2 regions of the Streptomyces sp. Edi2 genome follow, and region 2 is predicted to be linked to the other one. Evidence: riboswitches for the same ligand, from Rfam matches in the RefSeq annotation. Region 2 holds a riboswitch; the other holds the start of a gene.

Region 1 (5,719 bases), 1.4 Mb from region 2:
CAGGCGGACCACACCGTCTTCGAAGGTGCGCTCGTGGGTGTAGCCGGCGTCCGTGAAGACCTTGATCATCTTGGAGTTCGCGGGGAGCACTTCGGCGGCGAACCGGCGGATGCCTCGCTCGCGGGCGACGGCCGCGATGTGCTCCAGGAGGGCGGAGGCCACGCCGCGGCCCTGGTGGGCGTCCTGGACGAGGAAGGCGACCTCGGCCTGGTCGTCCTCGGGGCTCTTGGCGGGCAGCCCCTGCTCGTTGATCCGGTCGTAGCGGACGGTGGCGATGAACTCGCCGCCGACGGTGGCGGCGAGCCCTACCCGGTCGATGTAGTCGTGGTGGGTGAAACGGTGCACATCGCGGTCGGACAGGCGCGGGTAGGGAGCGAAGAAGCGGTAGTACTTCGACTCGTCCGAGACCTGTTCGTAGAAGGAGACCAGCCGCTCGGCGTCGTCGGGGGTGATGGGGCGGATCCGCGCCGTGCCACCGTCACGCAGCACCACGTCGGCTTCCCAGTGGGTCGGGTACGCGTGGTCCTGCGGCTTCTGCATGCGGACAGCGTACGACCGGCCACCGACAACCGGCTCGGCGCGCGTACGCTCGGGGTGCGGGGCAAGCTGAGGATGCCGTACGGACGTACACTCCGGCGCTCCGGGCGGCCTGCCGGACCTCCCCTGGGGAGACCAATGGCCGCAAAAGACCAGGACACAGGACTGCCCAGCACTCCCGGCAGCGTGAGAGACTGGTCTAGACAACAGTCACGACTTTGAAGGGCAACACCATGGCAGAGCGCCGCGTCAATGTCGGTTGGGCCGAGGGCCTGCACGCCCGCCCCGCGTCGATCTTCGTCCGTGCGGCCACCGCCTCCGGCGTCCCCATGACGATCGCCAAGGCTGATGGCAACCCCGTCAACGCGGCCTCTATGCTCGCGGTCCTGGGCCTGGGTGCCCAGGGTGGTGAGGAGATCGTGCTGGCCTCCGACGCCGAGGGCGCCGAGGAAGCACTCGACCGTCTGGCCAAGCTCGTCGCCGAAGGCCTCGAGGAGCTTCCCGAGACCGTCTGAGCCCCCCAGGATTTGAGCTGCGGCGGCCCCGGATTGAGGAGACGGTTCCTTTATATCGGGAGCGCAAGAAAAAGCGTGCGCTATTCCATTCTTCAGACTCCACACCTATGGCAACACGCATGCCGGCGCAGCACCCATGGCGGCACACATGCACACTGAATACCGGCGGGGAGGAATACGCAATCTCACACCCCCGGGATCCCATTCCGCACTTCTTTGTATACGGGGCGATTGTTAAGGGCGGGCACGGGCCGTGTTGACGGGCGGTTTCGGATCCCTCACGCCTGTCTTGGCAGGGCGCCGGAGCCGGTACACCGGGAGTGAGCGCTCGACATGAGCCGCCATCAGGGCACGGGCCCGTTCCGCATCCCCCCGGGCCACCGCGTCCAGCACCGCGCCGTGTTCCTCCCACGACTCACTCGTGCGGGCGGGCAGTTCCACGGCATACATCCACTCGATCTTGCGCCGCAGCTGGGTCAGCAGCGCCGTCAGACTGGGGCTGCCGGCTGCCTGGGCCAGCGTCTCGTGGAACCAGTCGTCCAGTTGGCGCAGATCCGCCGGGCTGCCGTGACGCGCCCGCTCACGGCCGAGCCGTACCAGGCCGCGGAGCACCTTGAGGTGAGCCGGGCTACGGCGGACGGCCGCGCGGGCGGCCCCCAGCGGCTCCAACAGGGCGCGGACGTCGAGGAGATCGGCGGCATCCTGCTCGGTGGGCTCGGCGACGCAGGCGCCCGCGTGGTGGCGGGTGGTGACAAACCCTTCGGACTGCAGGGTTCGCAGCGCTTCACGGACCGGCACCCGGGAGACGCCGTACCGGGCCGCAAGGATCTCTTCGATCAGCCGGCTCCCCGGCGCCAGCGCACCGGAGACAATGTCATCGCGAATCGCCGTGCACACCGCATGAGCGGAAATATGGCCTCGCATCTTCCGTGCCTCCGCCGTAATCCCCTGGAAACGCCGCCGGTCGGCGACTTTTCCGTGACTCTATTCGACGGGAACGCCTTTTCGGCGGGCTCCGCTTATTCATGGAAATTTTTTGGCCGGAAGTTGGCCGGGAGGGGGACGGCGTATCCCTCTGCACACCGACCGCGGCGCCGGATACGCCGAAGCCCCGGCCGTGGGGCCGGGGCTTCGGCGGATGCTCGGTCCGGTGCCGCGCGGCCCGGTGAGGAGCGCGCTCAGGCGAGGCGGAAGGTCAGACGTTGACGCCGTGCGAGTGCAGGTACGCGACCGGGTCGATGTCCGAGCCGTAGTCGGCGCCGGTACGGGCCTCGAAGTGGAGGTGCGGGCCGGTGGCGTTGCCGGTGGCGCCGGAGAGGCCGATCTGCTGGCCCGGGGTGACGTGCTGGCCGACCGAGACGCCGAGCGACGACAGGTGACCGTACTGGGTGTACGTACCGTCGTTCATCTTGATCACGATGTTGTTGCCGTACGAGCCGCCCCAGCCGGCCTCGACGACGGTGCCCGTGCCGACGGCGTGGACGGAGGTGCCGGAGGCGGCGTGAAAGTCGATGCCGGTGTGGCTGCCCGAGGACCACAGGCCGCTGGAGGCCTTGTACGAGGTGGACACGTAGGAGTCGGCCACGGGGGCGACGAAGGTGTTGAGGCGCTTGCGCTCCGCCTCGCGGGCGGCGCGCTCCTTGGCCTTGCGGGCGGCCTCGACGCGCCGCTTGGCCTCCTCGGCCTGCTTCTTGGCCACGGCCTCGGCCTTCGCCTTCGCCGCCGCGGTCTCCGCTTCGGCCTGCTGCGCGTCGGCCTGGGCCGCGACGTGGTTGGCGAGCTCGTCACCGAGCACGACGGCGTGCTGCAGACCGGTGTCCTGGGTGCGGGCCTCGTCCGTGGCCGCCAGCGCCGGCGAGGCCACGGAGGCGACCACGCCGCCGGCCGCGAGGGTGGCTATGCCGGCGATGTGGCGGGTCGTCCGCACGGGGCGGCTCGTACGACGGTGCTTCCCGGTGGCACGGATGAACGCCATGTACTGGCTTGTCCTTTCCCTCCTTCTCGCCTACCGGGTTAGCTGACGGGTTCGGAGCAGGAAGGTCTCCTACGGGCTCCTCCGGAGGGGAGTCCGATTCACCCCAAGGGACTCTGGGTCCCCGGTTCCCCTGGCTCGCGCCGTACGGGGATTCGGCGATGACTGTCCGGTGCCACGGTTGTGGCGGACTTGTGACGAACAGCCGGACCGACGCTAAACGGGGCAACTTTCAATCGGCAAACAGATCCGCTTTTTTGTGCGGGATGCCACAAGAACCGAGGCACCGGCCGCAATAAACCGGACATACAGCAACTCCCGTGGCAGACCATCGCCACGGGAGTTGCTTTGTCGATATGTGACCTTCCGTCACACGGCGGTACTAGCCGCCGACGACTGTCACCTCACCGATGCCCAGCGCCTTGACGGGCTCGGCGATCTGCGCCGCATCGCCCACCAGGACCGTCACCAGCCGGTCCACGGGGAAGGCGTTCACGGCCGCCGCGGTCGCCTCGACCGTGCCGGTCTCCGCGAGGCGGACGTACAGCTGCGCCTGGAAGTCGTCCGGCAGGTGCTGCTCCACCTGGTCGGCGAGGGTGCCGGCAACGGCTGCCGCGGTCTCGTACTTCAGCGGCGCGACCCCGACGAGGTTCTGTACGGCGACATCCCGCTCGTCGTCCGTCAGCCCCTCTGCCGCGAGGGTGCGCAGCACGTTCCACAGGTCGTCGAGCGCCGGGACGGTGGAGGCGGTGTCCACCGACCCGCTGATGGCGAGCAGCGAGGCACCCGTGGCCCCCTCGGGGGACGTGGGAGCGGTGGAACGAAGCACCTGCCCGAAGGCACGCACCCCGTAGGTGTAGCCCTTCTCCTCGCGCAGCACACGGTCCAGACGGGAGGTGAGGGTGCCGCCCAGGCAGTACGTGCCGAGGACCTGCGCGGGCCACACCCGGTCGTGCCGGTCGGCGCCGATACGCCCGATGAGCAGCTGCGTCTGGACGGCGCCGGGGCGGTCCACGATCACCACGCGGCCGGTGTCATCGCCGACGATCGGCGAGGCCTTCAGCGGCTCGGCCGACGAGCCGCTCCACGCACCGAGCGTCTCGGCGAGCACGGCGTCCAGGTCGACCCCGGTGAAGTCACCGACGATGACGGCGGTGGCCGTGGCGGGCCGTACATGGGCGTCGTAGAAGGCGCGGACGGCCGCGGCATCGACGCGTCCGACGGTCTCCTCGGTGCCCTGGCGCGGCCGTGACATACGGGATGTGGCCGGGAACAGTTCCTTGGACAGCGCCATCGCCGCGCGCCGGGCCGGGTTGGCGAGCTCGTGCGGGATCTCGTCGAGACGGTTGCGCACCAGCCGCTCGACCTCGCTCTCCGGGAAGGCGGGCGTACGCAGCGCGTCGGCGAGCAGGACGAGTGCACGCGGCAGCCGGGACGCCGGCACCTCGAGGGAGACCCGTACACCGGGGTGGTCGGCGTGCGCGTCCAGGGTGGCGCCGCAGCGCTCCAGCTCGGCGGCGAACTCCTCCGCGTCGTGCTTGTCGGTGCCCTCGGACAGGGCGCGCGCCATGATCGTGGCGACGCCGTCCAGGCCCTCGGGCTCTGCCTCCAGCGGGGCGACGAGGTTGATCTCTACGGCGACGACCTGCTGGCCGGGGCGGTGGCTGGTCAGGAGGGTGAGCCCGTTGGGCAGTTGGCTGCGGTCGGGGGCCGGGAAGGCCCACGGCCTGGGCGCGCCGCCCTGGGGCTGCGGGTGAAAGTCCATGCTGCTCACGGGGGAATCGGCGTGGGTGGTGGCGTCGCTCACTGGTCCGCCTCCCCTTCCTCGGTGTCGGCGGCGTCGGTCGGCTCGGTGGGCTCGTAGACGAGCACCGCGCGGTTGTCGGGGCGCAGCCGGGCCTTGGCGACCGCCTGCACCTCCTCGGGAGTGATGTCCAGAACGCGCTGCACGGCGGTCAGCGCCAGCTGCGGGTCGCCGAACAGGACAGCGAAGCGGCACAGTTCGTCGGCGCGGCCGCTGACCGTGGCCAGCCGGTCCAGCCATTCGCGCTCCAGCTGGGCCTGTGCCCGCTCCATCTCCTCCGGGGTCGGTCCCTCAGCGGCGAAGCGGGCCAGCTCCTCGTCGACCGCGCGCTCGATGCCGGGGACCTCCACGCCGCCGGACGTCTTCACGTCCAGCCAGCCCAGCGAGGGTGCGCCGGCCAGCCGCAGCAGGCCGAAGCCGGCCGCCACGGCGCTGCGGTCGCGGCGCACCAGCCGGTTGTACAGGCGGGAGGACTCGCCGCCGCCCAGGACGGTCAGCGCGAGGTCGGCGGCGTCCGCCTCACGGGTGCCGTCGTGCGGCAGGCGGTAGGCCGCCATCAGGGCCCGGGCGGGCACGTCCTCCTCGACGACCTCGCGCAGCTCGCCGCCGATGACGTCGGGAAGCGTGCCGTCCCGCGGCGCCTGCTTGCCGTCGTGCGCGGGGATCGAGCCGAAGTACTTCTCGACCCAGGCCAGCGTCTGCTCGGGGTCGATGTCGCCCACGATCGACAGGACGACGTTGTTGGGCGCGTAGTACGTCCGGAAGAACGCCCGCGCGTCCTCCAGGGAGGCCGCGTCCAGATCGGCCATCGACCCGATGGGGGTGTGGTGGTACGGGTGGCCCTCGGGGTACGCCATGGCCGTCAGCTTCTCGAAGGCCGTGCCGTAGGGG
Region 2 (5,719 bases):
CGGGAAGGTGATCTTCTCGCGCAGCGACAGGGCGTCGATCATCGCCTCGGCGCGGTCGCCGATGCCGCGCTTGGGGACGTTCAGGATGCGGCGGAGCGGGACGGTGTCCTCGGGGTTGCTGAGCACCCGCAGATAGGCGAGGACATCGCGGACCTCCTTGCGCTCGTAGAAGCGCACCCCGCCGACGACCTTGTAGGGCAGTCCGACCCGGATGAAGATCTCTTCGAAGACGCGGGACTGGGCGTTGGTGCGGTAGAAGACCGCGACCTCGGCGGCCTTGGCGTCACCGGCGTCGGTCAGCCGGTCGATCTCGTCGGCGACGAACTGCGCCTCGTCGTGCTCGGTGTCGGCGACATAGCCGGTGATCTTGGGGCCGGCGCCGGCGTCGGTCCAGAGGTTCTTGGGGCGGCGGTTCTCATTGCGCTCGATGACGGCGTTGGCGGCGGACAGGATGGTCTGCGAGGAGCGGTAGTTCTGCTCCAGCAGGATCGTGGTCGCGTCCGGGTAGTCCTCCTCGAACTGGAGGATGTTGCGGATCGTGGCGCCGCGGAAGGCGTAGATCGACTGGTCGGCGTCACCGACGACGCACAGCTCGGCCGCGGGCATCTCGGCCGTGCCGGGGCCGACCAGTTCACGCACGAGGGTGTACTGGGCGTGGTTGGTGTCCTGGTACTCGTCGACGAGGACATGGCGGAAGCGCCGGCGGTAGTGCTCGGCGACGTCCGGGAAGGCCTGGAGCAGATTGACCGTCGTCATGATGATGTCGTCGAAGTCCAGGGCGTTGGCCTCGCGCAGCCGCGCCTGGTACATCGCATACGCCTCGGCCAGCGTCTTCTCAAATCCGTCGGCGGCCGTCCCCGCGAAGGTCTCCTCGTCGATGAGCTCGTTCTTGAGGTTGGAGATCTTCGCGCTGAAGGACTTGGGCGGGTAGCGCTTGGGGTCCAGGTCCAGATCGCGGCAGACCAGGGCCATCAGGCGCTTGGAGTCGGCGGCGTCGTAGATGGAGAAGGAGGAGGTGAAGCCCAACTGCTTGGACTCGCGGCGCAGGATGCGGACGCAGGCGCTGTGGAAGGTGGAGACCCACATGGCGTTGGCGCGCGGGCCGACCAGCTCCTCGACGCGCTCCTTCATCTCGCCGGCGGCCTTGTTCGTGAACGTGATCGCGAGGATCTGGCCGGGGTGGACATGGCGCTCGGCGAGCAGATGAGCGATGCGGTGGGTGAGCACCCGGGTCTTGCCGGAGCCGGCACCGGCGACGATCAGCAGCGGGCCGCCCGTGTGCACCACGGCGGCCTTCTGCTCGTCGTTGAGCCCTTCCAGCAGCGTCGCCGGGTCGAGGGCGGGGCGGGCGGCACCGTCGCGGTAATACGCCTCTCTGGGCGGGGGCGCGTCGAACCTCCCGCCGAAGAGGTCGGCAGGGATCTCCTCGGGGGCCGGGCCGTGCTCGTCCTCGGGGGGCGGAGGGGGTTCCTCCTCGCCCTTGTGGCCGAGGTCCGCCAGGAAGCTGTCGTCAAAGAGGCTGCTCATCGCCCACCGAGTCTAGGCGGCCGCACTGACAGCCCGCGGCCCAGTAGCCGATTGCGGCCCGCTTTCGCCGCGGGCGGTGGCACCGCGGCAGGTCAGGCGTCCGGGGCGCTCGCAAACCGGTCGGCGGCTCGTCTACCCGAATCCGACATCTGCCATGACAACCCCCGCATCGCGTTCAGGTCACAAAAAGGTTTCGGGCATATCGAACATCAGCCTTCACAGGAGCCACACGAGTTGGCTAACGTCCTCGCTCAGGCAGCCCGCCTCCCCGTGGACGACAGCGTCCGCACGGGCCGCCCACGCCGAGTCCGGCCCTGCCTTCGGGCACCCGGAGCCGGGGACCCACCAGCACCACCGGGGTGAATCGATCCGGACAGCCGTCGCCAGCGGAGATCCGGACCGTAGGGCAAGCCTTCCGTCAGCGACACCGCCCGAACCCGACAGCTAACCCGGTAGGCGGTCCACGGAAGGAGTCGCCGGCCTTGGCGTCGCATCGCAAGCCGCGCACCAGCATTCTCACCTCGCCCGGAGGACGGCGTACGGCGGTCGGGCTCACCACCGCCGCCCTCGCCTCGGCCACGCTGCTCTCGCAGTCCGCCGACGCGGCCCCCCGGGCGCCCAAACCCAGCATCGAAGAGGTCAAACAGAAGGTCGACGGCCTCTACCACCAGGCCGAGGTGGCCACCCAGAAGTACAACGCCGCCAAGGAGCACGCCGACGGCCAGCGGGACCGCGTCGACGGCCTGCTCGACGCCGCCGCCAAGAGGGCCGAGAAGATGAACGAGGCCCGGCGCCGGCTGGGCACCTTCGCCGCGGCGCAGTACCGCACCGGCGGCATGAACCCGACGGCGCAGCTGATGCTCGCCAAGGACCCGCAGCAGTTCTTCGACCGCAGCCACCTCATGGAGCGGCTGACCGGGCGCCAGAAGGAGGCCGTCTCCGACTACCAGGAGCAGCAGGCCGCGGCCGCCCGGCAGCGGGCGGAGGCGACCCGCGACCTGGAGCGGCTGCAGACGTCGCAGGCCTCGCTCAAGGAGTCCAAGCAGTCCGTCCAGCAGAAGCTGACCGAGGCCCGGCAGCTGCTGTCCCGGCTGACCGCCCAAGAGAAGGCGCGGCTGGCGGAACTGGAACGCCAGAAGGAGGCGGCGGCCAAGCGCAAGGCCGAGGAGGCGGCCCGCAAGCAGCAGGAGCGCGAGCGCCGGCAGCAGCACGACGGGGGCGGCCCGTCCGGCGGCCAGACCGGCGGCGGCTCCGACAACGGCGGCTCGACCGGGGGTTCGTCCTCCGCCCAGGCCGAGAAGGCGCTCGCCTTCGCCCGCTCCCAGATGGGCAAGCCGTATGTGTGGGGCGCGACCGGGCCCAGCTCGTACGACTGCTCGGGACTGACCCAGGCGGCGTGGAAGGCGGCCGGCGTCAAGCTGCCGCGGACCACCTGGGACCAGGTCAAGACCGGCCAGCGGGTCGCCACCAAGGACCTCAAGCCCGGTGACCTGGTCTTCTTCTATGACGACATCAGCCATGTCGGCATGTACATAGGCGGCGGCAAGATGATCCACGCCCCGCACCCGGGCGCCAATGTCCGGGAGGAGTCGATCTACTACATGCCGATCTACGGGAGCGTCCGCCCGGGCTGAGGCCCGGCCTTCGCTTCCCCGCCAGACCACCCCCCATGGCCACCCCCCACGGCCACCCCCCACACGCCACCGCGCGGCCGTCGCCTCCCCTCTGAGGAGTGCGACGACCGCGCGGTGTGCCGTTGAGGGGCCTGTGCGTCGGCGCCCGGAGCCCTGCTCGCGGGGGCACGTCGCTGTGGCCGGCGGCCGGAGCCCTGCCACGGGGTGCCGCCGCCCTGGCCTGCGCCCCGAGCCCGGCTCGCGGGGCGTCCGCCGTTCCGCTCAGGTCCAGAGCACGGCGATGAAGATGTTGGCCACCGTCAGCGCACCGACCGCGCCGAAGAGCGGCGGGGCGATCTTCTCGTCGTCCCGCTTGACGTAGACCAGCGCCAGGATGACCACCAGAACGGCCATCTTGATGCCGAGCTTGATGGTGTTGAGGCTGTGGCCCTCGGCCTGGTTGAGGCCGACCAGCACGATGCCGGTGACCAGCATCGTCAGCGCGCCGTGCAGCATCGCCGGCACGAAACGGGCGGTGCCCGCGCCCATCGCCTTCATCTGGGTCAGGAAGCCGCCCAGCAGGGAGGCGATGCCGATGATGTGCAGGCCGACGAAGAGATTGATTACTACGTCCATAGTGCTGGATCGTAGCCGCCGCATAGCACGGCCCTTCAGGCAGGGCGCCCACAATCGCCGCTTCGGTCAGGCCGGGCCCGGTCCCGGCCGCGTGGCCGTGGCGCCATGGTCACCCGCGCACCACCCCCGGTCGAAAGCGAACAATCCCGGGCAAGTGGACTCATCACCGCAACACCCAGGCTTAGCGTCCTCCTCCAGGCGGTCGACTCCCCGCCCTCGCCGGCCTCCCACCGGCGTCCTGTCGGCCGCCCCGCCGTGAGGTGCGACGGCGGTCCGTTCCCTCGTGACGGACCGCCGCCGGGCCCGCGGGCACCAAGGGAAGGAAGTGACGGCCACCGTGGCCTCGCACCGCAAGCCGCGGCAGCATCCGCTCGCCGCGCTCACCGGCGGCGCACGCAGCGCACGCACCGCCCGCACGGCCGCCACCCTGGCCCTGGCGGGTGCCGCCACCGCCACCGGCTTCGCTCCGGCGGAGGCGGAAGCCGCCACCGCCGCCCCGGTCACCGCCGTTGCCGACGGCGCCGGCCAGGCCGCTCACCGGCTCACCCCCGACCGGGTCAAGGACCGGGTCAACGCGCTGTACCAGGAGGCAGAGGTGGCCACGCAGAGCTACAACGGCGCGAAGGAAGCCGCCGGCGCCGCACGCGAGGAGCTGAGCAGGCTGCAGGACGAGGCCGCCCGCCGAACCGCGGAACTGAACGCCGCCCGCAGCGAGCTGGGCACCGTGGCCGCGAGCCAGTACCGCTCCGGCGGCGTCGACCCGACCGTACGGCTGCTGCTCTCCGCGGACCCGCAGCGCTATCTGGACGGCGCCGCGGTCCTGGAACGGGCGGGCAGCCACCAGGCGACCGCGGTGGCCGGGTACGCGCGCCGGCTCGGCAGCGTACGGCAGGTCCAGCGGCGGGCCGAGGACACCGCACAACGGCTGGCGGACACCGAGGCGGCGCTGAAGAAGCACCGGGTCACGGTCGTCCACAAGCTGGGCGCCGCCGAGCAGTTGCTGAACCAGCTCACCGCGGAGCAACGGCAGCGGATGGCGGGCCGCGGCGCTGCGCACGGCGGCGCCGGCCAGGGCCGCGGGACGGGGCACGGGGGCGGTCTCCCCGGCAAGGTCCCGGCCGGTCCGGGAGCCGCCGCGGCTACGGCTGCGGCGCAAGCTGCGGCGCAGGCCCCCGACCCCCGGGCCGCGCGGGCCGTCGCCTACGCCTACGCCGCCCTCGGCAAGCCGTACATCTGGGGCGCGACGGGCCCGGCCGGCTTCGACTGCTCGGGGCTGACCCAGGCCGCCTGGAAGTCGGGCGGGGTGTCGCTGCCCCGTACGACCTACACCCAGATCAGCTCCGGACCGCGTATCGACAGGTCCCGACTCGCCCCCGGTGACCTGGTGTTCTTCTACTCCGGCATCAGCCATGTGGGGCTCTACATCGGGGACGGGAAGATGATCCACGCGCCGCATCCGGGGGCGCCGGTGCGGATCGCGCCGATCGACCAGATGCCGTTCGCGGCGGCGACCCGGCCGGCGTAGGGGCCGCCGTGGCCGGGCGCGCCGGGCGGGCCGGGCGCTCAGGACCTGAGCTCAGTCCCCAGCCAGCGGAAGACCTGCGGTACCTGGTGCTCCCACACCTTCATGGTGTGGCCGCCGGCGCCCGACGAGATCTGGTGGACGTTCACCGTCGTCGGGAACCGCGCGAACTGCCGCAGACCGAGGCCGGCTTGGTAGCCGTCGCCCGCCGCGCCCGACACGTACAGGGCCGTACGCGGCGGCTTCCCCGCGGCGTTGGCGGACTTCAGGATGTGCATCGGGTTGGACTCGACGCGCAGCTTGGGGTCCTTGCCGGCCAGCGAATCGCGTTCGAGCGCCGGGTCGTTGTAGCCGGACATGGCGACCGCGGCGCGGTAGCGGTCCGGGTGGGACAGGGCGAGCTTGGCGGCGCAGTGCGCGC

Evidence for each region. A riboswitch is a leader RNA that binds a small molecule or an ion and turns the genes downstream of it on or off. The one in region 2 is predicted to bind cyclic di-AMP.
Region 1: it holds a riboswitch for cyclic di-AMP, as region 2 does, so the genes downstream of both, ABR737_RS34005 (M23 family metallopeptidase) here and ABR737_RS27980 (C40 family peptidase) in region 2, are expected to answer to the same signal.

What each region holds. Positions count from the first base shown of each region.
Region 1 covers NZ_JBEJGX010000003.1:6,955,587-6,961,305, reverse strand. Annotated here, with positions in the region: gene ABR737_RS34020 (bifunctional acetate--CoA ligase family protein/GNAT family N-acetyltransferase) at 1-540, opposite strand, end outside; gene ABR737_RS34015 (HPr family phosphocarrier protein) at 771-1,052, shown strand; gene ABR737_RS34010 (GntR family transcriptional regulator) at 1,287-1,976, opposite strand; gene ABR737_RS34005 (M23 family metallopeptidase) at 2,248-3,027, opposite strand; cyclic di-AMP (ydaO/yuaA leader) riboswitch at 3,040-3,195, opposite strand; gene ABR737_RS34000 (M16 family metallopeptidase) at 3,407-4,789, opposite strand; gene ABR737_RS33995 (M16 family metallopeptidase) at 4,828-5,719, opposite strand, start outside.
Region 2 covers NZ_JBEJGX010000003.1:5,571,230-5,576,948, reverse strand. Annotated here, with positions in the region: gene pcrA (DNA helicase PcrA) at 1-1,527, opposite strand, end outside; cyclic di-AMP (ydaO/yuaA leader) riboswitch at 1,818-2,001, shown strand; gene ABR737_RS27980 (C40 family peptidase) at 2,010-3,161, shown strand; gene ABR737_RS27975 (hypothetical protein) at 3,423-3,776, opposite strand; gene ABR737_RS27970 (C40 family peptidase) at 4,102-5,301, shown strand; gene ABR737_RS27965 (alpha/beta hydrolase) at 5,340-5,719, opposite strand, start outside.